DNA from 3 places in the Sporosarcina sp. E16_3 genome. Region 3 is predicted to be linked to each of the others. Evidence: riboswitches for the same ligand, from Rfam matches in the RefSeq annotation. Region 3 holds a riboswitch; each other region holds the start of a gene.
The links. Region 3 has a riboswitch for S-adenosylmethionine ahead of I2483_RS08800 (iron-containing alcohol dehydrogenase). Riboswitches for the same ligand answer to the same signal wherever they lie in the genome.
Positions count from the first base shown of each region.

Region 1: it holds a riboswitch for S-adenosylmethionine, as region 3 does, so the genes downstream of both, I2483_RS14155 (methionine biosynthesis PLP-dependent protein) here and I2483_RS08800 (iron-containing alcohol dehydrogenase) in region 3, are expected to answer to the same signal.
Region 2: it holds a riboswitch for S-adenosylmethionine, as region 3 does, so the genes downstream of both, I2483_RS14120 (bifunctional homocysteine S-methyltransferase/methylenetetrahydrofolate reductase) here and I2483_RS08800 (iron-containing alcohol dehydrogenase) in region 3, are expected to answer to the same signal.

Region 1 covers NZ_JADPRX010000025.1:31,853-42,126, reverse strand. The annotation lists gene I2483_RS14185 (ABC transporter permease) at 1-1,087, opposite strand, end outside; gene I2483_RS14180 (ABC transporter ATP-binding protein) at 1,215-2,954, shown strand; gene I2483_RS14175 (AI-2E family transporter) at 3,195-4,238, shown strand; gene I2483_RS14170 (methylated-DNA--[protein]-cysteine S-methyltransferase) at 4,279-4,791, opposite strand; gene I2483_RS14165 (TIGR04104 family putative zinc finger protein) at 4,944-5,243, opposite strand; gene I2483_RS14160 (hypothetical protein) at 5,505-5,642, shown strand; SAM riboswitch class I at 5,727-5,833, shown strand; gene I2483_RS14155 (methionine biosynthesis PLP-dependent protein) at 5,911-7,032, shown strand; gene metC (cystathionine beta-lyase) at 7,029-8,222, shown strand; gene I2483_RS14145 (flavin reductase family protein) at 8,649-9,149, opposite strand; gene I2483_RS14140 (pirin family protein) at 9,248-10,090, opposite strand.
Region 2 covers NZ_JADPRX010000025.1:17,630-27,903, forward strand. The annotation lists gene I2483_RS14080 (GntR family transcriptional regulator) at 1-327, shown strand, start outside; gene gntK (gluconokinase) at 333-1,880, shown strand; gene I2483_RS14090 (GntP family permease) at 1,902-3,248, shown strand; gene I2483_RS14095 ((2Fe-2S)-binding protein) at 3,605-4,294, opposite strand; gene I2483_RS14100 (FecCD family ABC transporter permease) at 4,311-5,363, opposite strand; gene I2483_RS14105 (iron chelate uptake ABC transporter family permease subunit) at 5,360-6,361, opposite strand; gene I2483_RS14110 (ABC transporter substrate-binding protein) at 6,476-7,426, shown strand; gene I2483_RS14115 (hypothetical protein) at 7,871-8,068, opposite strand; SAM riboswitch class I at 8,425-8,533, shown strand; gene I2483_RS14120 (bifunctional homocysteine S-methyltransferase/methylenetetrahydrofolate reductase) at 8,692-10,274, shown strand, end outside.
Region 3 covers NZ_JADPRX010000011.1:34,579-44,852, reverse strand. The annotation lists gene I2483_RS08840 (amino acid ABC transporter permease) at 1-655, shown strand, start outside; gene I2483_RS08835 (amino acid ABC transporter ATP-binding protein) at 674-1,408, shown strand; gene I2483_RS08830 (uracil/xanthine transporter) at 1,510-2,814, opposite strand; gene I2483_RS08825 (class I SAM-dependent methyltransferase) at 3,065-3,673, shown strand; gene I2483_RS08820 (alpha-hydroxy-acid oxidizing protein) at 3,769-4,911, opposite strand; gene I2483_RS08815 (methionine ABC transporter permease) at 4,977-5,639, opposite strand; gene I2483_RS08810 (methionine ABC transporter ATP-binding protein) at 5,636-6,655, opposite strand; gene I2483_RS08805 (MetQ/NlpA family ABC transporter substrate-binding protein) at 6,776-7,594, opposite strand; gene I2483_RS08800 (iron-containing alcohol dehydrogenase) at 7,632-8,732, opposite strand; SAM riboswitch class I at 8,834-8,953, opposite strand; gene I2483_RS08795 (GTP-binding protein) at 9,086-10,274, opposite strand, start outside.

The DNA.
Region 1 (10,274 bases), on a different contig from region 3:
TCATCCTCGCAACAGATGCAGTCAAAGCAGTTCCGAGTACGACAACTGGCATGATTATAGACAGCCAGTTTTGAGGACTATATGTGGCGGGTAGCCATTGTAATTTAATAGAAAAGTTCAAAATAAATAGTAGCCCTTGCCAAAAGTTCGGGATCGACAATCCAATCAATGCAATAAACATAAACGAATAGTCCAAAAACGAATTCGGCCTTGTTGCTGAAATGATGCCTACTGGGATGGCGATAACAACCGCCATCAGTAATGATAAAACCGTAATCGTCAATGTGATTGGGAATTTATTTGCAATACTTGCTGCGACATCCTCATTGCCGGCATAAGAAGCTCCTAGATCAAACGTGGCGATTCCTTTAAGCGCATTCCATAATTGTGAAAGATAAGATAAATCCAAACCATGCAATTGATTGAATGAGGCAATCTGCTCTTTCGTCGCCGCCTCGCCAAGAATATTCGCGGCAGGATCAAATGGCGATAAGTAAAGTATCGTGAACACCAGAACTGAAACACCAGCTATAACGAAGAGGCTCATAATCAATCGTTCAACTATAAATTTGACGTACGGATTGCTGAACAAAAGAATGAGTAGATACATGAAGAAGCCTGGAATGAATGAAGCAAGCAAGAACAACGGTTTTCCAAGCAATGAATGAAAGTAAGTTGAATATGTTACCTGCTGAACGCCTTTTAGGTCCGCTATTTCATTTGTTTTTTTCGTTAGCGTTTTTCTAAATTGTTCTTCGGCAAGCTTTTCCACTTCCCTATCTATTTCCTTCTCATTTACTTCATTATTGAAGAACGAATGTTTTCGTAGTAATTGTTCTTTAAAATCATGCATCGCACCTTCTTTATAACTCGATACTGTCAAGGATTCCCTTACCTCTTCATAAATCACCGTGTATGTATCGTCTTTTCTCTTCAAAAGATAGAATAAAAATACAATAAGATGAACTGGCAAACCTAAAATTAGTAACCAATACTTATAAGACGGCCGTCGTTCCATTTTGCCAAACGTAAATTGAAGGACATTCAATAACCCAAAATAGGGTGTCGCTTCTTTATTCACTCCCATCGAAGCAGTTCCTCCTTTCCGATATTGTTTAATTCCTATTGGTATAGTAAAGTATAGATTCGGTAACTATTTAAGTCAATGTAATTTTCAACTAAATATAATTTCAGATAATAGGCAGGTGTTTTTATTGGAAACAGTTTTAAAGGTAAGTGATCTACGCGTCTCGTTTCTGGGTCACGACAAGGAATTTGAAGCAGTCCGTGGTGTGAGTTTTGAAGTGAAGAAAGGTGAGACGCTTGGAATTGTAGGTGAATCAGGAAGTGGAAAAAGCGTAACAGCCCGCTCAATCATGCGCCTCCTCCCCTCTCCCCCTTCTTATCTAAAAGATGGAGAGATTGAATTTCAAGGTGAAAATCTCGTGCATAAAACGGAAAAAGAGATGGAGAGTATCCGTGGTCGCGATATAAGCATGATTTTTCAAGATCCGATGACTTCGTTAAATCCAACAATCCAAATCGGTAAGCAAATAGCTGAAAGTTTAATCAAACATCAGAACTTATCTAAAAGAGATGCGAAAAACCGTACCATTGAACTGCTGAAACTTGTAGGTATACGTGATAGCGAAGCGCGTTTCAGCCAATATCCACACGAGTTTTCAGGTGGAATGCGGCAGCGCGTCATGATTGCGATTGCACTCGCCTGCCGTCCGACACTACTAATTGCGGATGAACCGACGACTGCACTTGATGTGACAATACAAGCCCAAATCTTAAATTTGATGAAAGATATGCAGGAACGTTTTGGAACCTCCATCATACTGATTACCCATGACCTAGGCGTTGTTGCCGGCATGTGCGATCGCGTCGTCGTCATGAAAGACGGTGAAATTGTGGAGACCGGAACGACGGAAGAAATTTTTGATAATCCTAAACATTCCTATACGAAGAAACTGCTCAACGCACTTCCACGCCTTGACGAGAAAAAGAAGCCAAAACGCACTCCTTTACGTACTATTGGTATAGAAAGAGGGAAACCTCTGCTAGAGGTGAAATCACTGAAGCAGCATTTCGACGTTGGGAAAGGCAATGTAGTGAAGGCCGTGGATAATATCAGCTTCCATATAAAACCCGGAGAGACGCTCGGACTTGTTGGTGAGTCAGGGTCAGGTAAGTCGACAACCGGCCGCGCCATTTTACGTCTTCATGAACCAACGGACGGTGATGTTTTGTATCAAGGGATGGCCATCAACCGACTTTCGAAAAATGAAATGAAAACGATGCGGCGTCATATGCAAATGATCTTCCAAGATCCGTATTCTTCACTTAATCCGCGTTTCAAAGTGCTTGATATTATCGGTCAGGCATTAGACATCCATCGGTTGAGTAAAAATAAAGAGGAACGAAAAATGAGGGTTGAAGAATTACTTGTTATGGTTGGGCTCGAACCGTCCCATGCAATGCGCTACCCACATGAATTTTCCGGGGGACAGCGCCAAAGAATCGGTATTGCACGCGCACTTGCCGTAGAACCTGACTTCATCGTTTGCGACGAACCTTTATCGGCACTAGATGTTTCTATCCAGTCGCAAATCGTGGAATTACTGGAAGATCTTCAGCATCGTCTCGGACTAACCTATTTGTTCATCGCGCACGACTTGTCCATGGTTAAACACATCAGTGACCGGGTTGCCGTTATGTATGCAGGGAAAATAGTTGAGCTTGCCGAAAGCGAGGAACTGTATTCCAATCCTCAGCATCCCTATACAAAATCGCTACTTTCAGCGATTCCTATTCCTGATCCGAAAATAGAATCGAAGAAAAAACGAACGCTTATGGAAGAACAAATCGAGGAGGACAAATATCAGCTATCACAATCTGAGTTAATCGAGGTTTCTGATGGGCATTGGGTAGCAGTTCCTATCAATTAAAGTATGTTTCAAACTTCATTTATTACAATATCTATCATATAATTAAACATAAGCTGAGGAGTTATGACCTTTTACGGTTTATTACTCCTTTTTTCACGGCTAGCGCTTGCATATTTGTTCGCAAGTTATTTTATAAAAAAGCATTTCTATCTTGTAATCTCTACAAATCGTAGCAATACTAACAATGAATGGTCTCATTTCTTGTTTTCACTTTTAGTTATTTATGGAGGAGCTAGGTATATGGGTGGGTTATTAGATATTTTCGAGAAAAAGGGACCACGGCGTATACTAATTTTTGCTTTAATTATTTTAATTCTATACAGTGTCAAAAGTATGATGAATATTATTTTGCTTACCTTCATTTTCGCTTTTTTATTGGATCGGCTTATTGAGTTTACGATCAAACGTGTACATTTAAAGCGCAAGCTACTGGTCATTCTGCTGTACACAGTGATTGTGGGCTTACTGACAGTTGGCGTTGTAAAGTATTTACCTCTAATCACAATGGAAATCAGTCAAATTATTATAAGGATTACAAACTTCTTTTCCGAACCTCATGACAATGTACTGCTCAGCTACTTAGAATCCGTCATTTCTAGCAATCAAATTGCGGCCTACTTGGAAAATGGTTTTTCTTTCTTGTTAAAGTATTTCTCTGATATTAGTAAAACGAGTATTCAAGTACTACTTGCCCTAGTATTAAGCTTATTTTTCTTACTAGAAAAACCACGTTTAATAGAGTTTACAAACAAGTTTAAAGATAGTAAGATTGCTCCTTTTTACTTCGAAATTGAGTTCTTTGGCAAAAAGTTCACACGGACGTTTGGAAAAGTGATTGAAGCCCAATTTATTATTGCGATTGTTAATACAATCTTGTCCGTGATCGTATTGCTCATACTCGGATTCCCACAAATAATCGGGTTGGCAATTATGATTTTCTTTTTAGGGCTCATTCCTGTTGCTGGTGTCATCATTTCACTTGTTCCACTGACGATAATTGCTTTTACAATCGGAGGATTCCTGAAAGTTGTCTACGTGATTATTGCAGTCATGATTATTCATGGCATTGAAGCCTATATTTTAAATCCGAAACTAATGTCTTCAAAAACAGATTTACCCGTTTTCTACACGTTTATCGTGCTCATTTTCTCGCAAAACTTCTTTGGCGTATGGGGACTCATTATCGGTATTCCCGTTTTTGTTTTCCTACTTGATATACTTGATGTAACGAATAAAGAATCGGCGCATCCCACATCTATTCTAAAAAGCAAAAAGACAAGGTGAGATTAATTACATCTCCCTTGTCTTTTTTTCTATCGAAACGCTATCTTTCCAGTTCTAGAAGCTGCTCTTTCATCTCCAAGCCGGCCCGAAAACCGCCCAACTTACCACTTTTTGCAATAACGCGATGGCAAGGAACAATAATCAAGACCGGATTGGCGCCGATAGCGGTTCCGACGGCTCGGACCGCATTCGGTTTTTCAATCCGTTCGGCAATGTCCGAATAGGATACAGTCCGTCCGTACGGAATTTCTTGCAATGCCTTCCAAACAATTTGTTGAAAAGGAGTACCATGAAGATCGATTGGCAATAAGAAATTCCGGCGCTGCTCTTTCAAATAATCGACCAACTCGACAGTGTGCGGCTTCAGAATGTCCGCTTCCTCCGTCAGAGTATGACTCGGAAGCCGTTTGTTCACCCACGCTTCTAGTTCTTCGAATGGTGCGTTCGGGGTACCTATATAGCAAAGCCCCTCTGTTGTAGCCGCTATATACATATTCCATTGCGAGTGATTAAGCGATGTCCAATACACGTTTTTTTCACTGTTCTTCTCCATTGATCTGCACCTCCATTGCTATATTCAATATCGGAACCTATATAGGTTCCAATATTTTTTTGGCTCTTGCCCAGTTTTCTTTTTTGAATAACGTGATTAAATAGAACGGATTCGGAAATCCCATGTCCTACTTGTAAGTGGCCCCCTTTTTTTCACCAAAGTGGTTTATCTTTATTCGTTAATTCAATCATATATAGAGAAAGGAACATAACTAAAACAGCGGTTACACTCAAGATTGAAATTACAATTGTCCAATGGATTTCAAATTGTACTGCTGGGATAAGCGTCAATGTAGGCGCAATGGATATCAAACCAGTGCGTTTTCTAGATTTAGGGGTTACATACTGTTTTTCACCACAGTACGGACATTCAACTCCCCTGTTGAACCTAAGGTACTTGATGAACGCATTCTTCCAATTCCATTTGCGGCCACAACTATTACAGTTCGGCATTTCATCACCCACAGTTCATACATATAGGTTCTTGATAACTAATAAGTTTCATTAAATCAAATCGGACGACTTCCAAGAAGAATCATTGATTAACAATATAACACAATTCTTTTTTTAGTATTACAATAGACTAAGTCTGTGAATTACCTATTTTAATACATAAAGTACTTGTAAGAAAAGCGTGAAAGTATCCATTTCCACTTGTTCGTTTTCGGCTCGCTTTGGATATATTGATCACCATAACTTTACTGAGGGTTACGTGTGGCTGAACGTAATGCCATAAAAACTCTTGAAGACGTTGGCCTTGGTTCAACTTCCTGGTTTGATAATTGGTCCATTTTCGTAGGTGCGGACTGTATCCAAGCTATTCAATCAACGGATGCAACCACCGAAAGATAGATTTTGACAATTCACTCTTGTTTTATTTTCCATGTCATGATAAAATTATAGAAATTGTTCTTTTCACATAATTCAATAATTTAATTCTTATCAAGAGAGACCGAGGGAAGGGCCCTTTGACGTCTCAGCAACCAGCCTTTTCAGGTACGGTGCTAATTCCCTTAGGTGTCCATTTCCCTAGAAGATAAGAAGATAGTCTACGATATTTCGGGGACCCTCTTCTTATAGAGGGTCCCTTTTTTTAATCAAAAAGAAAAGGGTGACTACAATGACAAAACGAAGTTTAGAGACAATTCTGGTGCAATTAGGAAATAACAGCGATCCGAAGACTGGCGCGGTTAACCCGCCGATTTATTTATCAACAGCGTACAAACATAAGGGGCTCGGTCAATCCACCGGCTACGATTACACGCGGACAAAAAATCCAACCCGTTCCATATTGGAAGATGGAATTGCAAACTTAGAGGGCGGCGATGCGGGTTATGCGTGCAGTTCTGGTATGGCGGCGATTCAGCTTATTCTAACGCTTTTCCGCCCTGGGGATGAATTGATTGTTCCAGAAGATATTTACGGTGGCACATATCGCTTGCTCGAACAGTATTCCGACGTTTATTCAATCGGTACAACGTATACGAATTTCACCGATGTAAATGAAACCGAGAAGTTAATAACGCCAAAGACAAAAGCGCTCTTCATCGAAACACCGACCAATCCACTCATGCAAGAATTTGATATTCGCCTGTACGCAGAACTTGCTCGGAAGCACGATTTACTATTGATTGTTGACAATACATTCTTAACACCTTATTTCCAGAGACCGATTGAACTTGGTGCTGACATCGTCATGCACAGCGCAACGAAATATATCGGAGGACATAACGATGTCCTCGCGGGACTTGTCGTTGCAAAAGGTGAAAAACTATGTGAACAACTAGCCGCTAACCATAATGCTATCGGTGCGGTCCTCTCCCCTTCCGATTCATGGCTAATCATCAGGGGGCTGAAAACACTGCATTTGAGAATGAAGCAGCATGATGAAAACGCGAAAATACTTGTCAATTATTTGGAGGATGAACCACTTGTTACGGACGTTCTCTATCCAGGAAAAGGTGGCATGCTGTCATTTCGGCTAAACGATAGTGATTTGGTCGGACCATTCCTTGAAAATCTACAGCTCATCACATTTGCGGAAAGTCTAGGTGGAGTCGAAAGTTTCATCACTTATCCAGCAACGCAAACCCACGCGGACATCCCGCGCGAAGAACGGATACGACGTGGCGTCTGCGACCGACTTTTACGTTTTTCTGTCGGAGTGGAAGAAGCTGAAGATTTGATCGCAGATTTGAAGCAAGTATTTGCAACTTTGAATAGTGGGGTGCTTCAACGATGAGTTTGAATAAAGAGCGATTGGAAACAACCCTCATCCATGCATCGACACGTGGGGATTACGAGCAAAAAACAGGTGCTGTCAACGTTCCTATTTACTTATCCTCTACGTTTCATCAGGAAAGCTTTGATGCATTTGGGCCTTATGATTATAGCCGTTCGGGCAATCCAACGAGAGATGCGCTGGAAAAAACAATTGCCTCAATGGAAGGCGGCGCGCGTGGATTAGCCTTTGCTTCCGGAATGGCTGCCATCTCGGCCACATTTATGCTTCTTTCTTCAGGCGACCATATCGTTGTGACCGAAGATGTCTATGGCGGAACATACCGATTCGTAACCGAGGTATTGCCTAAATTCGGTATCGACCACACCTTTGTAGATCTAGCCAATGTCGAGGAAACCGCACGTGCAATTCGTCCGAACACAAAAGTAATCTATATCGAAACACCATCCAACCCTCGTTTAGGCATTACGGATATTGAAGCGATTGTTGAACTTGCAAAAGCGAATGACTGTCTGACATTTCTCGACAACACCTTTATGTCTCCACTTTACCAACGTCCACTGGATCTTGGTGTTGATATCGTTGTTCATAGTGCTACCAAGTTCTTATCGGGGCATAGCGATATCATTGCCGGATTGGCAGTTACAAAGGGTGAAGAACTTGGCAATCGTTTGGCATTCATTCAAAACTCTTTCGGCTCAATTCTAGGCGCGCAGGATTCTTACGCGTTAATTCAAGGTATCAAAACGTTAGGTGCCCGTTTAACACAGTCATCTGAATCGGCACAGAAAATAGCCTCATACTTGAACGACCACACTTTAGTGGAAGAAGTGTTTTATCCAGGGTTAGCAAGTCACCCAGGACACGCAATCCACGCGAAACAGTCGACAAATCCAGGCGCTGTCTTGTCTTTCCGCTTGCCTAACAGAGAGACAGCAAAGGCATTTGTTGAAAACGTCCAGATTCCTATTTTCGCAGTCAGTTTAGGCGGTGTTGAATCAATTCTTTCCTATCCCGCAACGATGTCCCATGCTGCCATGCCTAAAGAACAACGGGAGAAACGCGGCATTACTGAAGGTCTGTTACGCTTTTCTGTCGGGCTCGAACATGTCGATGACTTAATTGCCGATTTTGATCAAGCCCTACAAATAGCCCGGGAGCAAACGGTGACAGTAACTACAAGTCTATAATCTACGAAAACCGGAAGGCACCTAAAAGGAACGCAGCATAAGTGCGCCACTTCCTGTGGCAACAGCTGCATGACCTACATCCTGTAGGCCCGCGACAGGCATAAGTCGATTGGAAGGCAGTCTAAGATCGCGACGTCCTGTCGCATCGACTCCATACCTGCATCCTTGCAGGTATGGAGTGGCGCTTTTTGCCCGGGAAGGATGTAGTTCAATTCTTCCTACTGGATTGCTTTCAAGGAACCTAGCCGAAGTACGCCGCGTCCTGCGGCAATGGCTACGTGACCCACATCCTGTGGGCCTCCGAGCGGCTGGCGCCTGGAGCTAGACACTATTCTTAGTAAAAAAACTTATACTTTTCTTTTTAAAAAGGCCTGGCATCAGTGTATACTGATGCCAGGCCTTTCTATGTCGAACTTTTCAAAGCTATTATTCGCTATAAAAACCTTCTGGAATTGCACCTATAGTTCTTCGGTGATACAGCAGCGGTTCTTTACTTTCATTCTGAATATCTAACACTTCGCCTATGAATATCGTATGATCCCCAGCATCAATTTGTTGAAACGTTTTGCATTGTAAAACCGCAAGCGAATTTGACAGAACTGGTAGATTTAAATCTGACTCTTTCCAATCGCATTGGCTAAATCGATCGGCAACCCTGCTAGAGAATAACGTACATAATTCGCCTTGATCTGCCGCTAAAATATTTACAGAAAACTTTTCAGCATCTAGAAAGTCACTATAGGTAGATACTCTTTTGTCGATGGACCACAATATAAGTAAAGGCTCTAATGATACGGATGCAAATGAATTGACCGTTAGCCCCATCGGTTTTTTATCTGCATCAAATGCTGTAACGACAGTGACTCCCGTTGGATAATTCCCCATTGCTTCTTTAAAACGCGCTACTTGTTCTATCTTACTTCCCATATCAGCAACTCCCATTTTCTTATTTCACTTAAAAGCATATCAAATCTGTTAGAATATTTCATACTTTGTGATTCTGCATGAAATTGAATCGTACATGTTCACTCAAATCTACCATCTCTGTAATCTTTATAGGCCTGCACAATCTCTTCTTCTGAATTCATCACAAACGGACCACGTGCTACTACTTTTTCTCCGACAGGCTGGCCTGCATATAACATGATATGCAGTTTCTCTTCTGCGTGAATCTTTACTTCAGTCTTTTCGCCATCTGTTCCACGGTCCAACCAGAGAACCTGGCCCTTCTTCCCCTCCGCGCCTTCACTGCCGAATGTCCCTGTTCCTTCTATTATATAAAGAAATCCATTGTAACTGCCAGGAAGGTCCTGTGTGACAGTCGTGCCGGGTTCAACAATCAATTCGACCATCGAAACAGGTACGTGATTTTTCGTGTCAGCCGTAACACCTTGCGAAGAACCGGAAAAAACACGTATCGTAGCGCCATCTTCATAACGGACCGGCATATCTTGTGCACGCATGTTCTGATAACGTGGTTCCGACATTTTTTTATCGCTTGGAAGATTGACCCACAATTGCAGCGATTGAACCGTTTCCCCGACAGCCGGGTCCTCTGTATGAATGATTCCTTTACCTGCCGTCATCCATTGGACGTCTCCGGGGTGTAGTTCCCCTCCCCCAGTTTTATTGTCAAAGTGCTCTAGCTTTCCATCAATCACGTACGTAACGGTTTCAATACCACGATGCGGATGCATGCCAAATGTTCCGAGCACGAAAAAGTCTTCAGCCATCAAAAGAAATGGATCAGCGTCTTGCCAGTTTCCTGGTTCAATTACCAATCCTACTTTATGAGTTGGCGATTGTTGCTGATAAACGACGTCCCTTACACTTCTGATTCCTCTTGAAAAAACTTGTTTATTATTCACGTTAACTTCCTCCTTCTGTTTTCGATTGTATATATTGAACATATGAATACATGTGAAAGTTGAACGAAGGCGCCTTACAGGAGTAGCCGAAGCTGATTTGAAGGGCATCTTCATTTCAAATAGTAACTGATTCCTATATATGTTATTATGAATTAAATTCGCCAAAGTGTGAAGTACGCACCAC
Region 2 (10,274 bases), on a different contig from region 3:
AGAGATGCAGATGAGTTCTCTTATCAGGATGTCTTATTTCATGAAACAATTATTCGTTCAATTGACCATTCCTACATCATGTTGATTTGGAATAACACGAAACCTGTGATGGAAAGTTTAATTCTTTTATCGATGCGAATGCGTTTAGAGGAAAAATACGATGATTTTCCTCGTATCTTGAAAAATCATAAGGTTTACATTGAAGCCATAAAAATAAAAGATAGAGATATTATGATTCAAGCATTGCACCAAAACTTCGATGATGTGCAAGGGAAAGTGGAAGACCTTTGGATGTCGCAACAAATGCTTACTAAAGGAAGTGAGTGATAGTGGTGACGAACTATATGTTAGGTGTAGATATAGGGACGACGAGTACGAAAGCAGTTTTATTTACAGAAAAAGGAGAAATATCCCAACAAGAAAATATTGGCTATCCACTTTACACACCAGATATTTCGACAGCTGAACAGAATCCAGAAGAAATATATCAGGCTGTATTACAAGCAATTTCAACTGTAATGAGGAAATCTCAAATCTCTCCAGAAAAGTTATCGTTCATTTCATTTAGTAGTGCGATGCATAGTGTTATTGCGATGGATGAAAATGATCAGCCGCTAACGCAGTGCATCACTTGGGCGGATAATAGAAGTGAAGCTTGGGCACGTAAAATTAAAGAAGAGTTAAATGGTCATGAAGTGTACAAGCGAACTGGAACACCTATTCATCCAATGTCACCATTAAGCAAAATTGCATGGATTGTGCATGAGCGTCTTGAAATAGCTGACAAGGCTAAAAAGTATATAGGCATTAAAGAATATGTTTTTAAGAAGCTTTTTGATCGCTATGTTGTAGATCATTCATTGGCTTCAGCGATGGGTATGATGAATTTGGAAAAATTGAATTGGGATGAAGAAGCTTTGGAAATCGCGGGTGTCACACCGGAGCAGCTATCTGAGCTTGTACCAACAACTGAGATTTTCAACAACTGTAACGCTGGGATAGCAAGACAGCTAGGCATCGATCCGAAAACTTCATTTGTTATTGGTGCAAGTGATGGAGTACTTTCTAATATAGGTGTGAATGCAATTGGTAAGGGTGAAGTAGCGGTAACGATTGGGACAAGTGGCGCAATACGAACAGTCATTGACCGCCCTCAGACAGACGAAAAGGGAAGAATATTTTGCTATGCATTAACCGAGAATCATTGGGTCATTGGCGGGCCAGTAAACAATGGTGGAATGGTACTTCGCTGGATTAGAGATGAATTTGCATCATCAGAAGTAGAAACAGCAAAAAGGCTTGGCATTGATCCTTATGAAGTGTTAACGAAGATTGCTGAACGTGTAAGACCAGGATCTGATGGGTTGTTATTCCATCCATACCTAGCAGGTGAACGTGCACCATTGTGGAATCCTGACGTGCGCGGCTCATTTTTTGGTTTAACGATGACGCATAAGAAAGAACATATGATTCGGGCGGCTCTTGAAGGTGTGATTTATAATCTGTACACAGTATTTTTAGCACTAATTGAAGTTATGGATGAACCAGTTATTCGAATTCAAGCAACTGGTGGTTTCGCAAGATCGGAAGTATGGCGCCAAATGATGGCCGACATATTCGATTTGGAAGTAATCGTCCCGGAAAGTTATGAGAGTTCATGTCTAGGTGCTTGTATCTTAGGACTCTATGCCACGGGAGAAATTGAATCATTTGATGTTGTTTCTGAAATGGTTGGCAGCACTTATAAGCACACACCTGTGGATACTGATGTACAAGAGTATAGAAAACTATTGCCGATATTCATAAATTTATCAAGAGTATTAGAAAAGGAATACACAAGCATTGCAAATTACCAGAGAAGCTTAATTAAAAAGGAATAAAGAGACTTAGGGGGAATTGTTATGCCGTTAATCATTGTAGCGATAGGTATAGTTGCGTTACTTGTTTTAATCATGTGGCTCAAATTGAACACTTTTGTATCATTAATTATCGTTTCATTCGGTGTTGCTTTGGCCTTAGGCATGCCACTAGATAGCATTGTTTCTTCTATTGAGGCTGGACTAGGTGGAACACTTGGCCATTTAGCATTAATCTTTGGACTTGGTGCCATGTTGGGTAGGCTAATTGCAGATGCGGGCGGTGCGCAACGTATTGCAATGACCCTCATCGATAAATTCGGTGAAAAAAATATTCAATGGGCTGTTGTGGTTGCTTCATTCATTATCGGTATTGCCTTATTCTTCGAAGTTGGGTTAGTGCTATTGATACCAATTGTATTTACAATTTCAAAGCAATTAAAGGTTTCTATTTTATACTTGGGAATCCCTATGGCAGCTGCCTTATCTGTGACGCATGGTTTCTTACCGCCGCATCCGGGCCCAACAGTTATTGCTGGAGAATACGGTGCAAACATTGGTGAAGTATTACTTTACGGTTTTATTCTCGCAATTCCGACCGTCATTATTGCGGGTCCTATATTCACGAAGCTTGCTAAAAAGCTGGTACCTGATTCGTTCAATAGAACAGGGGATATTGCATCTTTGGGTGAACAAAAAACGTTTAAGATTGAAGATACACCTGGTTTTGGTATCAGTGTGTTCACGGCAATGTTTCCTGTTATTTTAATGTCTATCGCCACGGTTATTTCGATGGTTCAAAAGACAATGGACATTACCGACAATAAGGCATTCGAAATCGTTCGTTTCGTAGGTAATGCTTCTACAGCTATGTTGTTATCTTTATTGCTTGCAGTCTTTACGATGGGATTGGCAAGAAATATACCGATGAAAACTGTTATGAATTCTTGTGGAATAGCGATTGCAAATATTGGGATGTTGCTTTTAATTATTGGTGGTGGTGGGGCTTTTAAACAAGTGCTCATCGATGGCGGCGTTGGCGGCTATGTAGCGGAATTATTCATTGGAACCTCATTATCGCCAATCTTACTAGCATGGATTATTGCGGCTATATTAAGGATTGCTTTAGGTTCAGCAACTGTAGCAGCATTAACAACGGCAGGATTGGTTATACCAATGTTAGGTACTTCTGATGTGAATTTAGCATTGGTCGTACTAGCGACGGGAGCAGGTAGTTTAATTGCCTCACACGTGAATGATGCTGGTTTCTGGATGTTTAAAGAGTTCTTTGGTTTGACGCTGAAAGAAACATTTGCAACATGGACATTGCTTGAAACGATTATTTCGGTAGCTGGATTAGCGTTTATTCTTTTACTGAGTTTAGTTGTATAAAAAATGTGGTAATCAAATTGGTTTTATTGAGTGCAGCTATTTTTTGGATAGAATCGAATATCAATTTGGTTTGAGAAAAGTTCTATGGCATGTCAATTCGATCTTTAATTAAGTAATTAAAAAAGATCTTTCATGAGTTCGCATTGAACTTACGAAAGATCTCTTTTATTTGTTCATTGCACATCAAAGCCGCAGTGTTGAACGGAAAAGAGACGGTGGAGCCGAAAACAAGAAAGTCACAGGCAACCTCATTTTAGTCGAATACCCCATACAGCATTGCTACATTTATAGCTCACTCTACCACGGATATTAGTTGGAGGATAACAATAATAGTTTGATCTTGGCGCGTGCAGGATTTACTTGTTGTTCGTCAATGGGCAACCTTTGCAATGTTTCACTTCATTCCTAAGTTGATAATTTAAACAGCATGTGGTTCTATTCGTTGAATGATCATTAAATAAACGCATTGGATGACATAGGCCTGTACCAAAATATTCTGCGGGAATTTCCAGTAGCTTGTGAAAAATAGTCTTATCTACTTGCTTTTTCTCGAAAATCCATACCATATAAACGTAACAGTTTTCTAATAAAACTTTTCTAGATAAACCTTTCACTGTACTCAGTGAATCTATAATAGGAGCTAATAGTTTGCCGTAGACATTAGTAGCGATCCACTCTGCGTCTATTTCGTCCTCATCTTCAACTACATCTGCATGCCCCAAATAATAATCGGGCACCCAATTCTCATTGACGTCACTTTTCAAGCATGCGATTTTGTTAACATCTATCTTATATTTTATTCCATACTGTAAATAGGCATAGGTGAAAATCGCCGCCAAGAAACCAATACGTTTTCCAATTATAGAGGCGGTGACAGCTAGATTTGGAGCATCCAGAACTTCTTTCATATCTATTAAAGTACCTTGTCTTGTCCCAGGAGTAATCAAATCTTTTAAATAGAATGCTACTTGATCTGTATGCAGAATATGTCTAACACGAAAGTTTGAATCCAAATCATTGTATGCATTATTTGTAATTTGTCTCAACTTACTTGCCCTCCCTCTATCGGCTTCGTTGTTTAATAAGCAAATAAATAAAGTAAGGTGCCCCGATTACAGCTGTCCATACGCCTGCAGGCACTTCAATCGGTGCAAAGGCAACGCGAGCAATCCAGTCTGCAACAACAACGAGAATTGCTCCAATGATTGCTGATAATCCTACCATTGAACCAAAGGTAGGGCCGACGATTCTCTTTGCAATATGCGGTGCGATTAACCCAACAAACCCAATACCACCGGCAAAAGAAACGGAGGCACCCGTCAGGCCAGCACAAAGTAAAAGGGAAATAATTCGATTCCTTTGAACGGGGGATCCAGCACTTGTCGCCAAATCATCGCCAAGTTCTAACACGTTCATTTCCCTCGTCATGGCAAGCGTGATGATGAAAAGGATAGTAATCCATATCGCAATCATTCGAACTTCTGTCCAATTTGAACCGTAAATACTTCCAGTAATCCAAATATTTGCTTGGCTCGCTTGATGGATTGGTCCAACAAGCATAAGTACCGTCGTTCCCGCATGCATAAATGCTGAAATCCCAATCCCTATAAGTAACATTCGGAAAGGGGCAATGCCGTTATTCCAAGATAACACGAACACAATTGCGGCTGTAATCATCGCACCACCGAAAGCAAATAACGGCATCCAGTCTTGGCTCACGGTCAATGCATTACTTTCATTTGAAAACAAGGCTAAAAATAATACAACGGCAAATGAAGCTCCTGCCGTAATACCAATGATTTCTGGGGAACCAAGAGGGTTTCTAGAGACACTTTGTAAAATGGCGCCCGCAGTCGCTAAGCCAATTCCAACTAAAATGGCCATCATAATACGAGGGAGCCGGAATTCAAAGATAATCGTTTGATCAAATGATTCACCAATACCCAAAATAACTTTTAGGACATTTAAAGGTGAGATGAAAAACTCACCAGAACCCATCGATAGAATAGCTACTAACCCTAAAAGTAACGTTGCAATCATCGTTGTAAACAAAGATTTCTTATCTAAAATAAATGAAATAGAATTTCCTATTCGAACTGTCACTTTACTTTTCATGCCCCAAATCTCCTTCTAGCTACATAAATAAAGAATGGAACACCTATTAACGCGGTCATTACTCCGACTGGGACTTCCTTTGGCATAATAACATAGCGTGCTGCAATGTCGGATACGAGAAGTAGCATCCCACCATATAATGCGCAAAACGGAAATACCCACTGGTGTTGAATCCCGACGAATGACCGAACGATATGAGGAATAATGATTCCGATGAAACCGATAGGACCCGCGATAGACACTGAAATTCCTGCTAACACAACAACGATGAGAGAAAAGACGAGTTTCACTAGAATAACATTCTGACCTAATCCAGATGCAACATCATCTCCCATTGCCAAAAGGTTCATTTGTTTCGCCATTACAAAAGCCACAAGCAATCCAATCATCATATAAGGTAACCCTGTCATTAATAATTCGAGAGGCCGATTGGCTACGGAACCCGCTAGCCAAAATAATACTTGATCGAGTGCTGCTTCATTAATGGTTAAGAACCCTTGCGTCATAGATGAGAATAGAGCGGATACAGCAGCTCCTGCCAATACGAGTTTCATTGGCGTTAACCCTTCTCTGCCGATACTGCTTAAGATAAAGACGATAGCGAATGCAACAGCGGCCCCGACTAAGCCAAACATCATATAGGATTGAAGGCTTTGTACTTGGAAGAAGACGACCCCAATTACGACGAAAAAAACAGCTCCAGCATTAATGCCTAAAATACTCGGAGAAGCTAATGGGTTTTTCGTTATGGATTGCATAATTGCTCCTGAAATGGCTAAACAAGCTCCAACAGCTGCAGCAATTAATGCACGTGGTAAGCGAACATTTTGGATAACGAGATGTGCAGTTGATCCATCATTTTCTTTAAGTGCGGAAAAGGCGGTGGACCAGCTTGTATCTGTATAGCCGTAGACAATACTTGAAAAAAAACAAAGAATGAAAGCTAAACTACTTATGATAAGAGCAATCCACTTACCCCTTGATGTATGTATCATGATTTCCTCACTTCATTGAGAATTATTTTCAATTAACTGTTGACATGAAATATATTAGCATATAGGATACTAAGTGTAAATGATTTTCATTCTCAATTAACAGGAGGAAAAATGAACATGCGAAAAATAATATCCCTCATATTTATTATGAGTATTCTTGTATTAGCGGCTTGTGGGGCTACTAAGGAGTCAAAAGATTCAGGTGAGAGTGCACAACCAGCTGATGTGGAATCATATACTGTCGAGCATGCAATGGGGAGTACAGATGTAAAAGGAACACCAAAACGTATCGTAATCTTAACAAATGAAGGGGCTGAAGCCCTTCTATCAATGGGAATTCAGCCTGTAGGTGCAGTTCAATCACCCGCTGAAAAAGTTTGGTATGATCATATGGACATGACAGGTACTGAATCTGTGGGTGTTGAATCAGAACCAAGTTTAGAAAAGATAGCATCTTTAAAACCAGATCTGATCATCGGGAATAAAATGCGCCATGAAGCAGTTTACGAACAGTTAAGTAAAATTGCCCCAACTGTTTTTGCAGAAACACTTCGCGGGGATTGGCAGGAAAACTTTAAATTGTATGCGAAAGCAGTAAATCAAGAAGAAAAAGGTAATGAGGTATTAGGTGCATATAATAATCGCGTTGAAACAATCAAAACTGAATTAGGGGACCAAACGAAGAAAAAAATATCAATGGTTCGCTTTATGGCGGGAGATGTACGCATTTACCATAAAGATTCCTTCTCAGGTGTGATTCTAGATCAACTTGGATTTGCGCGTGCAGATGGACAAGATGTGGATGATTTTGCTGAAAAAGGTCTTACGAAAGAACGGATTCCTGCAATGGACGGGGATGTACTCTTTTACTTTACTTATGAAACTGGGGATAACGAAGCAACGAAGCTTACAAACGACTGGATTGAGGATCCACTATTTAAAAATCTAAATGTCGCGAAAAGTGGAAACGTCTCACAAGTAAATGATATCATTTGGAACACTGCTGGTGGTGTTTTAGCAGCGAACTTAATGCTAGATGATATTGAGGATTACTTCTTGAGGAAGTAATATTAATGAAATGAAATAAAATAACAAAAAAAGTCGAAACAGAAAAAAGCCTGGTGATGCGATGTTTACTCGCTTCACAGGGCTTTTTTCTTATACATAATTTACTTTTCCACCGCTTCTTTTTTATGATACTTTATCACAAACGACGTTTTGGGGTCCCGTTCATGTGGCTGGACTGCGAAAAAGTTAACTATAAATGTTGAACAAATGAAATACCTATAATAAACTGAGCGAAGGCGCCTTACAAGGGGTAGCCGGAGCCCTTGTAAGGCGGCGTAGCTGCTTGGCTTAGCGCGGGAGGCATCCCCTAGCGCTGTAGCGAATTCAATGAAATTCTCTATTTCAAACTACATAATAGATCGCAAGCATACAAATCAAATGAAATAAAAAAGGCATGTATGGTGGGGAACCCAAACACGCCTTGAACTATCACTAATGATCCAGCTACTGGAACATCGTAATTACTATCACAATGGCTCCAAGCAGGATTGAAATCCATGCCAATGCTTTTTGTGGAGAAGCTAAACAGACTAAGCCTAAAACGAGTGCGCCACCACCTAACCAATAAGGTGCATAAAAGAACCCTGCAGCCGCTAAAATTATTGCTAGCCAACCAATCCAGATGCCTAAGGAAGTTTTCAAGTCAATGACCTCCCTTCAATTTGATGGGAACAACAACTGAGTATACTGGTCGTTCGTTATTGTTCTTATAGTTTATTATATGCAGGGTTATGGTGGGGACGGTGGTCATTAGTCGTAATATTGTTATGTGCGTTCAGCTCTCTTTTTCTTGAATGAAATCGGTGAGTGTAGCTGAGGGGACTTGATTAATTATATCAAGGATAGCAAAATCCTATTCAAGTAACTAGGGTGTTTGGGTGAAAAAACAAACTGAAACTATGAAACAATTAATTAATTTATGTAAATGTGTTGCTAATTTTCCAACAATGATGTAAAGTCTGTAATAACGTAACGAAGCAAAACCAACTTAATAGTTTTTCTTATCTAGAGAGGTATAGGGACTGGCCCGATGACACCTCAGCAACCGCCATTTTGTGGCATGGTGCTAATTCCAGCAAGTCGATAAAACGACTTGGTAGATGAGGAGAAGACTTATTCAGATTTAGAGTCTACTTCCTTTATGTAACACAGGAAGAGGCTCTTTTTTATTTTAATAATTTATTCCAATAAGTAACTTATTTTAAAGAACGAGGAAAAAGTTTTGGGGCGGGACTCGAGGAAAGTGAAAGGAGTAAGTGATAGTAATGAATTTAGTAGAGACTATGAAAGAACGCATTTTGATTGGTGATGGAGCAATGGGAACTCTTCTCTATACACACGGTGTGGATCTATGTTTTGAGGAGCTGAACTTGACGCATCCTGAACAAGTGCTTCACATCCATCGGGCCTATATAGAGGCAGGTGCGGATATTATTCAAACGAATACGTATGGCGCCAATTATATTAAGTTAGCACGTTATGGTTTGGAGGACAGTGTAAAAAAAATAAATAAAGCAGCAGTCCAAATTGCCAAAAAAGCCGCTGGTAAAGATACGTTCATCCTAGGGACTATCGGGGGTATTCATGGGTCTCGAACATCCATTGGTACCGAGGAGGAAATCAAGCGCAGCTTTAGGGAACAATTGTATTGCCTACTTCTAGAAGGAGTGGATGGCCTACTTTTAGAAACTTATTACGATTTTGATGAATTAACAACGGTGCTGAAAATTGCACGTGAGGAGACAGATATCCCAATTATTACGAACGTTTCGATGCATGAAGCTGGGGTACTTCAAAATGGGTTGGAGCTAGCGGATGCTTTGCAACAGTTGGAAGATCTAGGCGCGGATATCGTTGGTGTCAACTGCCGCCTCGGTCCCCATCATATGCTTGAATCTTTAGAAACGGTTCCATTAATGAAGCGTGCATTACTCTCAGTGTATCCAAATGCTAGTTATCCAGGATATAAGGATGGGAAATTGTTTTATGAAAATGAGCCTGAATATTTTGAGAAATTAGCAATGAATTTTCGAAAAGAAGGGGTCAGTTTAATAGGTGGATGTTGTGGTACGACGCCAGAACATATTCGTGCACTTGTGAAGGGACTTACAAATCGTGAACCGATTCAAGAGAAATTTATTGAAAAGAAGGAAGCGGAAATAGGGATTGTAGAGTCACCGTCAAAGGAATCGAAACTGCCAACATTGCTTGAAACAGTGAAAAAAAGGCATTCGATAATTGTTGAACTTGATGCACCCAAACATTTAAATACGAGTGAGTTCTTTAAGGGGGCGCAGGCGTTAAAGGATGCTGGTGTGGATGCCATTACATTGGCCGATAATTCATTGGCAACACCAAGAATATGTAATGCTTCAATGGCGTCACTTGTTAAACAAAATATTGGTGCAACGCCTCTTGTCCATATTACGTGTCGTGATCGCAATTTAATTGGATTGCAGTCACATCTCATGGGATTACACACATTAGGTATCACTGAGTTATTGGCAATTACGGGGGATCCTACAAAAATCGGTGAATTCCCCGGAGCAACGTCTGTATTCGATATGACATCTTTTGAATTGATCCAACTCATAAAGCAATTCAATGAAGGCATTTCCAAGTCTGGGAAGTCATTGCAACAGAAGACGTCCTTTACTGTGGCAGCGGCCTTTAATCCGAATGTGCGGCATTTAGATCGCGCCGTGGAAAGATTAGAGAAAAAAATAGAAGCTGGAGCCGACTATTTTATCACGCAGCCTATCTATAGCGCGGAGAAGATTATTGAAGTATACGAGGCGACAAAACATATTGAGACGCCAATTTACATTGGAATTATGCCGCTGACCTC
Region 3 (10,274 bases):
ATTAGGTGGAGTTATTGGTTTAGTAGCAGGGGTTATTCGTACGATACCCGCGCCAGAACGACGGGTAAAAAGGATCTTTTTAAAAATAGTTAACGTAATTCTAACTATGTACATAGAATTTTTCCGTGGAACGCCAATGATTGTACAAGCTATGGTCATTTATTATGGTTCTGCTTTAGCTTTTGGCATAGATATCGACCGAACAGCTGCAGCTATATTTATCGTATCAATTAACACAGGGGCTTATATGGCTGAAATTGTTCGAGGCGGTGTACTTTCTGTTGAAAAAGGACAATTTGAAGCAGCACAAGCGGTTGGTATGAATCATGTCCAAACGATGCTAAACGTTGTATTACCACAAGTGATTCGTAACATTTTACCGGCAACTGGAAATCAATTTATCATTAATATTAAAGATACATCCGTATTGAATGTAATTGGTGTAACAGAACTATACTTTCAAACAAAAACCGTGGCAGGAATCAGCTTCAAATATTTTGAGCCATTTTTCATCGCGTGTATTTTGTATTTCATCATGACATATGCCGTGACACTAATTCTACGATATTTCGAAAGAAGATTAGAGGGTCCAGAAAATTACAGTATGATAGGTCAACCAGCACAAGTGATTGGAGCAAATACAAAAGAGCATTAAAAGGAAGGGGGAGCATACATGGGAAACGTAATTGATATTCAACATCTAAGTAAATCCTTTGGAAACCATGAAGTCTTAAAGGACATAGACTTTTCAGTATCTAAAGGAGAAGTTGTCTGCATTATTGGATCTTCTGGATCTGGAAAATCTACTCTACTACGTTGTATTAATCTGTTAGAAAAACCAAGTGGCGGTCAAATTATCTATCAAGGGAAAAATATATTGGATAATAAACATGATATCCACGCGTATCGAACAAAGTTAGGAATGGTATTCCAGCAATTTAACTTATTTAATAATCATGATGTATTGAATAATTGCGTTGTTGGGCAAGTGAAAGTATTAAAGCGCTCAAAAGAAGAAGCTGAAAAAATAGCGATGAAGTATTTGAAAGTCGTTGGTATGGGCCAATTTGTTAACGCAAAATCAAGACAATTATCAGGCGGTCAAAAACAACGTGTGGCAATTGCTAGAGCGCTTTCTATGGAACCTGATGTCATGTTATTTGATGAACCTACATCGGCACTAGATCCTGAGATGGTAGGTGAGGTTCTGAAGGTAATGAAGGAACTTGCTGGAACGGGGCTGACGATGTTGGTTGTTACACATGAAATGGAATTTGCAAAGGAAGTTTCGGACCGTGTGGTATTCATGGACAAAGGGGTAATTGCAGAAGAAGGAAGCCCTGAGCAAATCTTTAATAATCCAACGCAAGAACGTACCAGGGAATTCCTAAAACGTACCTTAAAGTAGTAGTTGTACATACCCGAAAGATCCTTCAACTATATAAGAATAAAAAAGAAAGGATATCCCATTGGAGGATATCCCTTTTCCAGTTGTCTATCAAACAGAAGTCATGTGTTTATTTGATGAAATCTAGATCCAAGATAATACAAAAACTCCATAAAGAGTGCAACCAGGATTCCCATGAGCATACCATTCGAAAGAATTGGACGTACAAGTTGTGGAATCGTAGTAAAAGCAGTTGCTGGCAGTGACATTATTGCGAGTCCAAGAAGAGCTGGTAATGCGATACGATAGACGGTTTTGGGCTCAAAAGTTAACCCTTCGATGTTCCGAATTGCTGTACGGAACAACTGTATGTAGGCAACGAATAGCACTGTATTGCCGACGCTGTGTGGAATTGTTGAGAAAAAGGCGCTTAATTGTGGAATCATCCCCAAGAGGATGAATAGCGCGGATCCCACGAAAAATGGAGCTCTTTCTCGAATACCTGTTGACTGTAATAAGCCTAATGAGGAAGCGTACGGTGCATAAGGTACGAGTCCAAGCACACCTGAAAATGTCGAAAACAGTCCTGTCAGTGCGAAGGAAGCACGGTACTGCTTAGGAGTTGTCTCCTTTTCAAAAATATCTTCTGCCCCTTTTAATGTGGCAATTGTATTGGTGGTGTTTAATAATCCGGTAATGACGACAGTAATGACAATGCCCCACTCAAAGGCGGGTTGCCCCCAAGGAAACCAGGTAATGAAAGGGGGCGCTTTAATTGTCTCTGTTACTTCCACGGGAAACAGTAGCGTGGCGGCAATCCACCCGACGGTCATTCCGATGAGTAAATTCAAGCTGCTAATTATCCCTTTCCCTTTTACATGGATAAGGATTGTCAGTGCGGCGAGAATAAATGAAAAACAGGCGACTTTTACATCTATAGAATTATCTACATTGAGGCCAATCATTCCTTTTAGAAAAATAGTGATTAGCTGATTAGCCAGTAATAGAAGAAAGACAAACATCACGACAGGTGTAAACCACTTCTTTAATACTTCCCCCATACCCAAAATGCCGAAAACTGAGACAAGAATGCCCGAAATTATTATCCCAACTGCAATGCTACCGCCAATCGTAGTCAGTTCAAGATTCATCGTACTGGCAGTAGCAGCTAAACTTAAAATGACGCCCCACCATAGTCCGGATTGACCTTCCATTAATGCCAAACGATGCCCGATAAGCCCTTGCGACAGACAGGCTATCCCCGTGAATATGAAGGAGCGTTGAATTGCAGATACAATTTCAATTGATTCCAACTGAAAAGCACTGCCAATTGAAATGGGAATGACCACCGTATTGGCAAACATAAAGAATAGCCACTGAAATCCGGCTAGTAATGTCACAGACGTTTGTAATGATTTTGTTTCCAATCAATCCGTCCCTTTCTACTCTAAGTTTATTTTACGGAAACTAGATATACGGAGGATTATACCATACTAGTATCCTACAATAGGTGGAAAATTGAAACTATTTGTATTGATACGATATGTCGGTGAAATTAGTGACTAAATAAAGTCTCCCAGATGCATACTCGAAAAAACTTGACTCGGTTTTTAAAATGTTCGGGTCTTATTCTGCTATTAAGATACAATAGGTATAAACAAGTGGGGAGGTATGGCTATGTACGATAAAGAATGCGATCGACTACTACGCATTAATACCGTTGGAATGCGGGAATGGCTGCATCAGTCCTCTCATTATAACCGCTATGAAGCGACACCTTATAAGGCACTAGATGAATTTTTTCAGGTATATGAATTAAAGAATACCGACAGATTAGTCGATTTTGGATGTGGCAAAGGCAGGCTTCCATTTTATGTGCATAATCGTTGTAATGTTTCAGTTACTGGGATTGAGATGAGTGGGCAGTTATATCAGGAGGCACTTGAAAACCAAGCAAGCTATATGCAAAAAGTCAGACGGTCGAGTGCGTTCATCCGTTTTGAACGTTGTCTGGCAGAGGAATATGAAGTGGAGACGGAGGATAACCGGTTTTATTTCTTCAATCCGTTTTCAATCCAGATTTTCATGACGGTTATTGCTAACATTTTACGGTCAGTTGAACAGCACAAGCGGCCTGTAGATATTATCCTTTACTATCCAACGAGTGAATATATCGAGTACCTCGAAACGAGTACCCCCTTTGAACTGATAAACGGAGTGAAAGTATCTAGTATGCATGAAAAAGATCCTAACGAACTTTTTTTGGTATTCCGATTTGGAGCTTAATCTGACAAAAAAGGTAAGCCACGTTCCAGGCAGAACGTGGCTTACCTATTCTCATATAGATGAAGTATTGGGTAGTATTTTGTTATCTAAAAACCTTAATCAGTAGTAATTATAGTGCGAAGGTCTTTTAAATTAGTAACACCCGATAGTGAAATGGAAACTTTCATTTCTTGAAGGATATTCTCCAATACCTTTTCAACGCCTTTTTGTCCGCCTACCGCTAGACCGTAGACGAAAGGTCTACCGATTAAAACTGCATCAGCACCTAGTGCAAGTGCTTTGACAACATCTGTGCCCCGTCGGACTCCACTATCTAATAGTACAGGAACTTTGCCACCTACCGCCTTTACGATTGCCGGTAGAGCCTCTATACTAGCGATTACCCCATCAAGTTGACGCCCCCCATGGTTAGAAACGATAATTCCATCAATACCGTTTTCGATAGCTAGTTTTGCATCTTCCGGATGTAAAATCCCTTTTAAGAGGATTGGCAAGGACGTTCTTTTCTTTAACTCCGCGACTTGCGCCCAACTTAGTGTAGGGTGGTAAACGTTATCCAGTATTCCTTGAATGACGGCGTCAAAATCGTTAGTTGGAATAGAGGCTAAAAATACTGGATCAGTTTCATAGTTCGCTTTACCAAAACCTTGCTTTAACGGAGAATAATGATTACGTACGTCTTCTTCTCGCCATCCAAGCATCACTGTGTCAACGGTTAAAACAATAGCCTCAAAACCAGCTTCCTCAGCTCTTTTGACCATGTTGTAACCAATTTCATCGTTAGTGCTTGACCAGTAAAGCTGAAACCATTTTGGACTGTCGCCAGTAGCTTCTGCGATTTCTTCAATTGAAAAACCAGATACTGTACTTTGAATGAAGGGGACCCCAATTTCTGCGGCTGCTTTTGCAGTAGCGATGTCGCCATCTTCATGTGCGATTAATTGCATGCCGACAGGAGCGATTAGCAAAGGAAAAGGGTATGTACGACCGAATAGATTTACAGATGTGTCCAATGTAGAAACATCATTTAGAAATCGAGGGACAAGGGAAAACTTTGAAAAAGCGGAGACGTTTTTTCGAAGCGTCTCTTCGCCACTTGCCCCAGATTGGATATAGCCGAATGCGCCAGCAGACATTTTTTCTTTTGCTGCTGCTTCCAGTTCTTCGAATGACACCGGAAAAGACTCGGTAGGGTTGATGTTTTGTAATAGTAAGTCGTTATTTCTAGTTGATGTCAAGATCATTCATACCCTTCGTAAGGAATTTGGTTTTCTTTTTATAAAAAAACACTTGAATCTTTGAATTAATCCTTTTTCAGACGTGTAGCGAGCCTGTTTCCAATCGACTGGATACTTTGAACAAGAATGATAAGAATAAAGATGGTTATGTACATTACGTCAACTTCGTATCTCAAATGGCCATAACGATAAGCTAAATCACCAAGACCTCCGGCGCCGACGAGACCTGCCATTGCGGTTGCACCGACTAAGCTAACAGTAGCAATTGTTAACCCCAAAATGATGGAAGGGCGGGCTTCTCTTAGCATTACATTCCAAATGATGTGTCTTGTTTTAATGCCCATCGCCGTATAAGCTTCTACTACCCCATTTTCGACTTCCAATAATGCCGTTTCCATTAGACGGGCAATGTATGGAGAAGTATAGATTACGAGGGGGACGATGACGCCTTTTACCCCAATTGTCGTGCCTACAATTAGTTTCGTGAAAGGCAAGATGAAAAATAATAAAATAATAAATGGAACGGATCTGACAATGTTAACGACTAAATTTAATAGATGGTTTAACCATTTATTATCCAGTGCTTGTCCGGGTCTCGAAAGCACCAATAAAATCCCTAAAGGAATTCCGATAATGATAGAAAACAAAAGTGATATTCCGACCATTTGAAAGGTTTCAACAGTCGCTTGTTGGAATTGGGGCAACCACTTCTCGATAAACTCGCTCAATTTTCATCCCTCAATTCTTCTGTGCCGACACCTTGTTCTTGTAAGAAACACAAAGTACTTTCGACATCGCTTTTTTCACCGATAATATGAACGACCAAATTTCCAATTACGCCATTTTTTAGTTCGATGATATTCGCAGCCAATATATTTGGCTTCACATTAAACTTTTGACTTACCTCTGCAAGTAACGGTTTTCCTGTAACCAAACCAGTAAAGGTTAGCCTGATAACCGAACCGGACAAATTCAATTGCGAAATCAAAGTTGCAGACAAGTTACGTTGGGAAATGGTGTTTAAAAACTTTTTCGTCGTTTGGTGAGATGGATTTGTGAATAGCCCAATCGTTGTGCCTTGTTCCACGATACTTCCACCTTCGAGTACGTAGACGTAATCACAAATTTTTTGTATCACGTTCATTTCATGTGTGATAAGTAAAATTGTGATGCCAAACTCTTCATTTATTTTTAATAGTAAGTCAAGGATAGAATCCGTTGTCTCGGGATCAAGTGCACTTGTCGCCTCATCGCTTAGCAATATTTCCGGCTCCTGCGCCAACGCTCTTGCAATTGCGACACGCTGCTTTTGCCCACCAGACAATTGAGAAGGATAATGATGATGCTTATCTTGTAAACCAACAATCGCTAAATACTTATTCGCACGTACTTTCACTTCTTCTTTATTGACCCCTAGAAGTTTTAACGGAATGGCAATGTTGTCGTAAACGGTTGCTGTTTTCAACAAATTGAAGCCTTGAAAAATCATTCCTATTTTTTGGCGTGTAGCACCTAACTTATTAGGGGAGAGCGCGGTTATTTCTTCACCGTTTATGACTATCTTTCCGCTCGTTGGCCGTTCAAGTAGGTTCACACATCGGATTAAGGTGCTTTTACCAGCACCACTGTAACCGATGACCCCATGAATCTCACCTTTTTTCACATGAATATTGGCATCGTTGACGGCTTTAACCTCTTTGCATTTTACCGTAAACACTTTCGAAACATTTTCTAATATAATCATATTTTTCGCTCCTTTCGAGAAAGAGAGGCGCAAAGGCATTATAAAAAATGCAAGCGTCCTCTCCTTACTTTGTCGCTATTTACTTTGAAATAAAGAATCCGGTTTAGCTAGCAAAAATAGTTACCAGGAAGGAATAATGGCTCCATCAAATGTTTCCTCGATGAATTTCTTTACTTCTTCTGAACGATATAAATCTATAAACTGCTGAACAACTTCTTCATCCTTAGATTCAGTTCTTACGGCAATAAGGTTCGCGAATGGAGAATCCTTTGGCTCGATAAAAATCGAATCTTTTGTTGGAGAAAGACCGGATTCTATTGCGAAGTTAGTATTAATAGCTGCAGCATCAAGTTCATCTAGTTGGCGAGCAATTTGTGCGGAATCAAGTTCAATAAACGCATAATTATTCTTGTTTTCATCAATATCATTTACGGTTGCATTTAGACCAACACCGTCTTTAATTGTAATAAGACCGGCGCTTTCAAAAAGCATAAGTGCACGTCCACTGTTTGTTGGATCACTAGGTAATCCGATTTTAGCACCGTTTTTTAGTTCGCTGATAGCCTTTACTTTAGATGAGTAAACACCCATAGGGAAGGTAACTGTGTCTGCTACTTTTACAAGATCCAAATTACGGTCTTTTACCATATGATCAAAGAAAGGTTCAGTTTGAAAACTGTTTATATCAATTTCTTTTTCAGCTAAAGCTACGTTTGGCATTACATAATCAGTGAATACTTTTAGTTCAATAGTCAATCCATCTTTTTCTGCCAGTTCTTTTACTTTCTCAACAATCTGTTCGTGAGGACCTGCCGTTACGCCGACAACTAATTTACCATCGCTTAGTAAATCTAAACCTTCTGACTTATCCTTGCCGCCACAAGCTGCAAGGGCCCCTACTACTAAAACCAATAAACTAGCTAACAACCACTTTTTCATATCGATTCTCCTATCCATCTCTGTTTTTTGTTGGTGCTTATGAATAATGTAGCTTTTCAATTTTCTGCATTGCAGTTAGCAAGCCTTCTTCAGTAATTCTTTTATTCATAAAGTGAATAGACTCTTGTGGCAGCAAAGCCTTTTTACTAATTCTTTTTAGAAGAACATGATCTTCTGGATCAATTGCTAAGTTTGTTAAACTTATAGGCAATCCCCATTCAAGATAATAACCCATTAGTTTTAGTAGTTCATCTTCCTTTTCTTCTAAAGCCAATTGGACTAGTATCCCGTATGCAACGAGCTCCCCGTGTAGAAAGCTTTTTGCTTCCTTCGCTTCGGTAAGTCCGTTATGTATGGAGTGGGCGCCTGCTACTCGTCCCGCTTTCCCACCAAATCCTCCAACCATTCCGCCAGTCATGATGATAGCTTCAATAACGCCGACTAATTCATCGGAAACATTGCCTGTAGAAGCAGATTCTAGGGCAGCCTTACTATCTTTTAGTAGGACATCCCTACATATGGCTGCCGAGAATTGTGAAACTTTAAGCCAAACTGGAAATTCCTCATTTTTATAAAATGACTCGATTAACGCATCTGCCTCGTAAAATTTTGCCAAAGTATCTCCAATACCAGCTTTTAAATAGTGAATAGGGGATTTGGCAATGATCGAAGGTTCAATGAGCACAAGTGTATTAGCTAAAGGGAATTCTGTATAATGTGTAAAAGTTCCCTTGTCATCGTAAAACACACTAAGCGGAGTCCATGCTGCACAAGTGGAAGCAATGCTTGGGATTAAGATTGACTTAATTCCAGCTTTTACAGCTGAAGCCTTAGCGATATCTAAAGCTGTTCCACCGCCGATACCAATTACGGCATCTGCTGCGTTTAAAGATAATTGACTAGCAATATCTTCAACTGTATGTAAAGTACAATGTCCTTCTATAAATGTAAAATTAGCACTTGCTCTTTTTACAATCTCATCAGGCAAGTAGGGATGTACAGCGCTCCAAGCCTTTTTCCCGGCTACAATGTGGAACTTCTGAATGCCTAGTTCCGATAAAAGAATTTCTAGATCCATTAGTACCTTTTCGCCGATTCTGTAATGGCCAGGTGCTCCTTTAACGACTGACTGTGTAATATCACTCTCTCCCTTCTATGTTGTTTACGTATCAACCAAATGAGAATAAAAAAATCCTCTCATCAAAGAGAGGATTGAATACACTTACGCTGCAAGTGTTTCTCTCATTTTTCAAAGTACAAAAGTACCTTGCTGGATTTGGCACCTTTCGTGTTTAGAAATTAAACGCGAATGGTTGCCGGGCATCGTAGGGCCAGTCCCTCTGCCGCTCTTAATAAGAGGCTTTTTATTAAATTAAGAATACTAGTAATAGTATATTCATTTGAAAGGATTGTCAATCACATTCTATTAAAAATTGTCGAAAGATGCCGAAAGTAATATATTGTATGACTAAAACAACAAGTAGTCTTCCCTTATAAACAATGCATGGCCTTATAGGCTTCATTCCAGGGGACTGAATAGCCTTTTCCTTTGGCCAAGAAAATAGAAGTGGACGAGTATTCGGGGTCCGCTTCTTTGTTATAACCAATTTCCTCAATGACTTGCTCCTGGTTGTGACAGCGGTCATAGCCCCCAAATAACAAGCTAAGCGTCCCTTTGCCGTGTGTGAACGAAGCAAAGGTGGCGCTGTAATTCATAAAGGTAGCGACTGGAACACGCCCTTTTACAATTACTTTTTCACCAATCGTTTCTGGTGGCTCAAAGCTGCCGTGTGCTTGTTGAATGTCTGACAGCACTCGTCCCATATTATCCAAATCCACTTTTACTTTGAAATCGTAATAGGGTTCGAGCAACGTATTGGAGGCTTGTTCTAGACCTTGTCGTAATGCCCGGAAAGTGGCCTCTCTAAAGTCACCGCCAGACGTGTACTCGTTATGGCTTCGTCCCGTCAGTAACGTTACTTTGACATCTGTGAGGGCTGAGCCGGTTAATAAACCATGATGCTCGCGTTCGAATAAATGGCTGCGTACTACGTTTTGATGACCGATAAGTAAATCGTTTGCATGGCAAACGTTGTTAAACTGTATGCCACTACTTCTTTCAGCTGGTTCGATTAAAAGATGGACTTCCGCGTAATGCCTTAAGGGCTCAAAATGACCATAACCCGTTACGGTCGTTTCAATGGTTTCCTTATACAGTATTTTAGGTTCGCCGAAAGAAACTTGAATCGAAAAACGCTCGTTAACAATTTGTTGGAGTACTTCAAGCTGGATGACGCCCATAACATGGACATGAATTTCTTGAAAGTGTTCATCCCAGAAGACGCGCAAAGAAGGATCTTCCGCATCGAGCAGGTTAAAGCATCGAAGCACTTCTTTGACATGGATGGAAGCGTCGAAAATCACTTTCGACTTAAGGGTAGGAATCATGTCAAAGGCGGCCTTTTCTTTTAGTGCTCCAACACCGTCACCAATGGATGCTTGGGTTAATCCAGTAACGGCGAACAGTTCACCAGCCTGAACATGGTCGATTGCTTTGAACTTATTACCGTTATAGACGCGTATCTGTGTCACTTTCTCCTTATAATCACCATAGTTTACTTCGTCTCTGACACTTAGCGTACCGTTTAATGATTTAAGGAAAGTGACCCTGTTACCACTG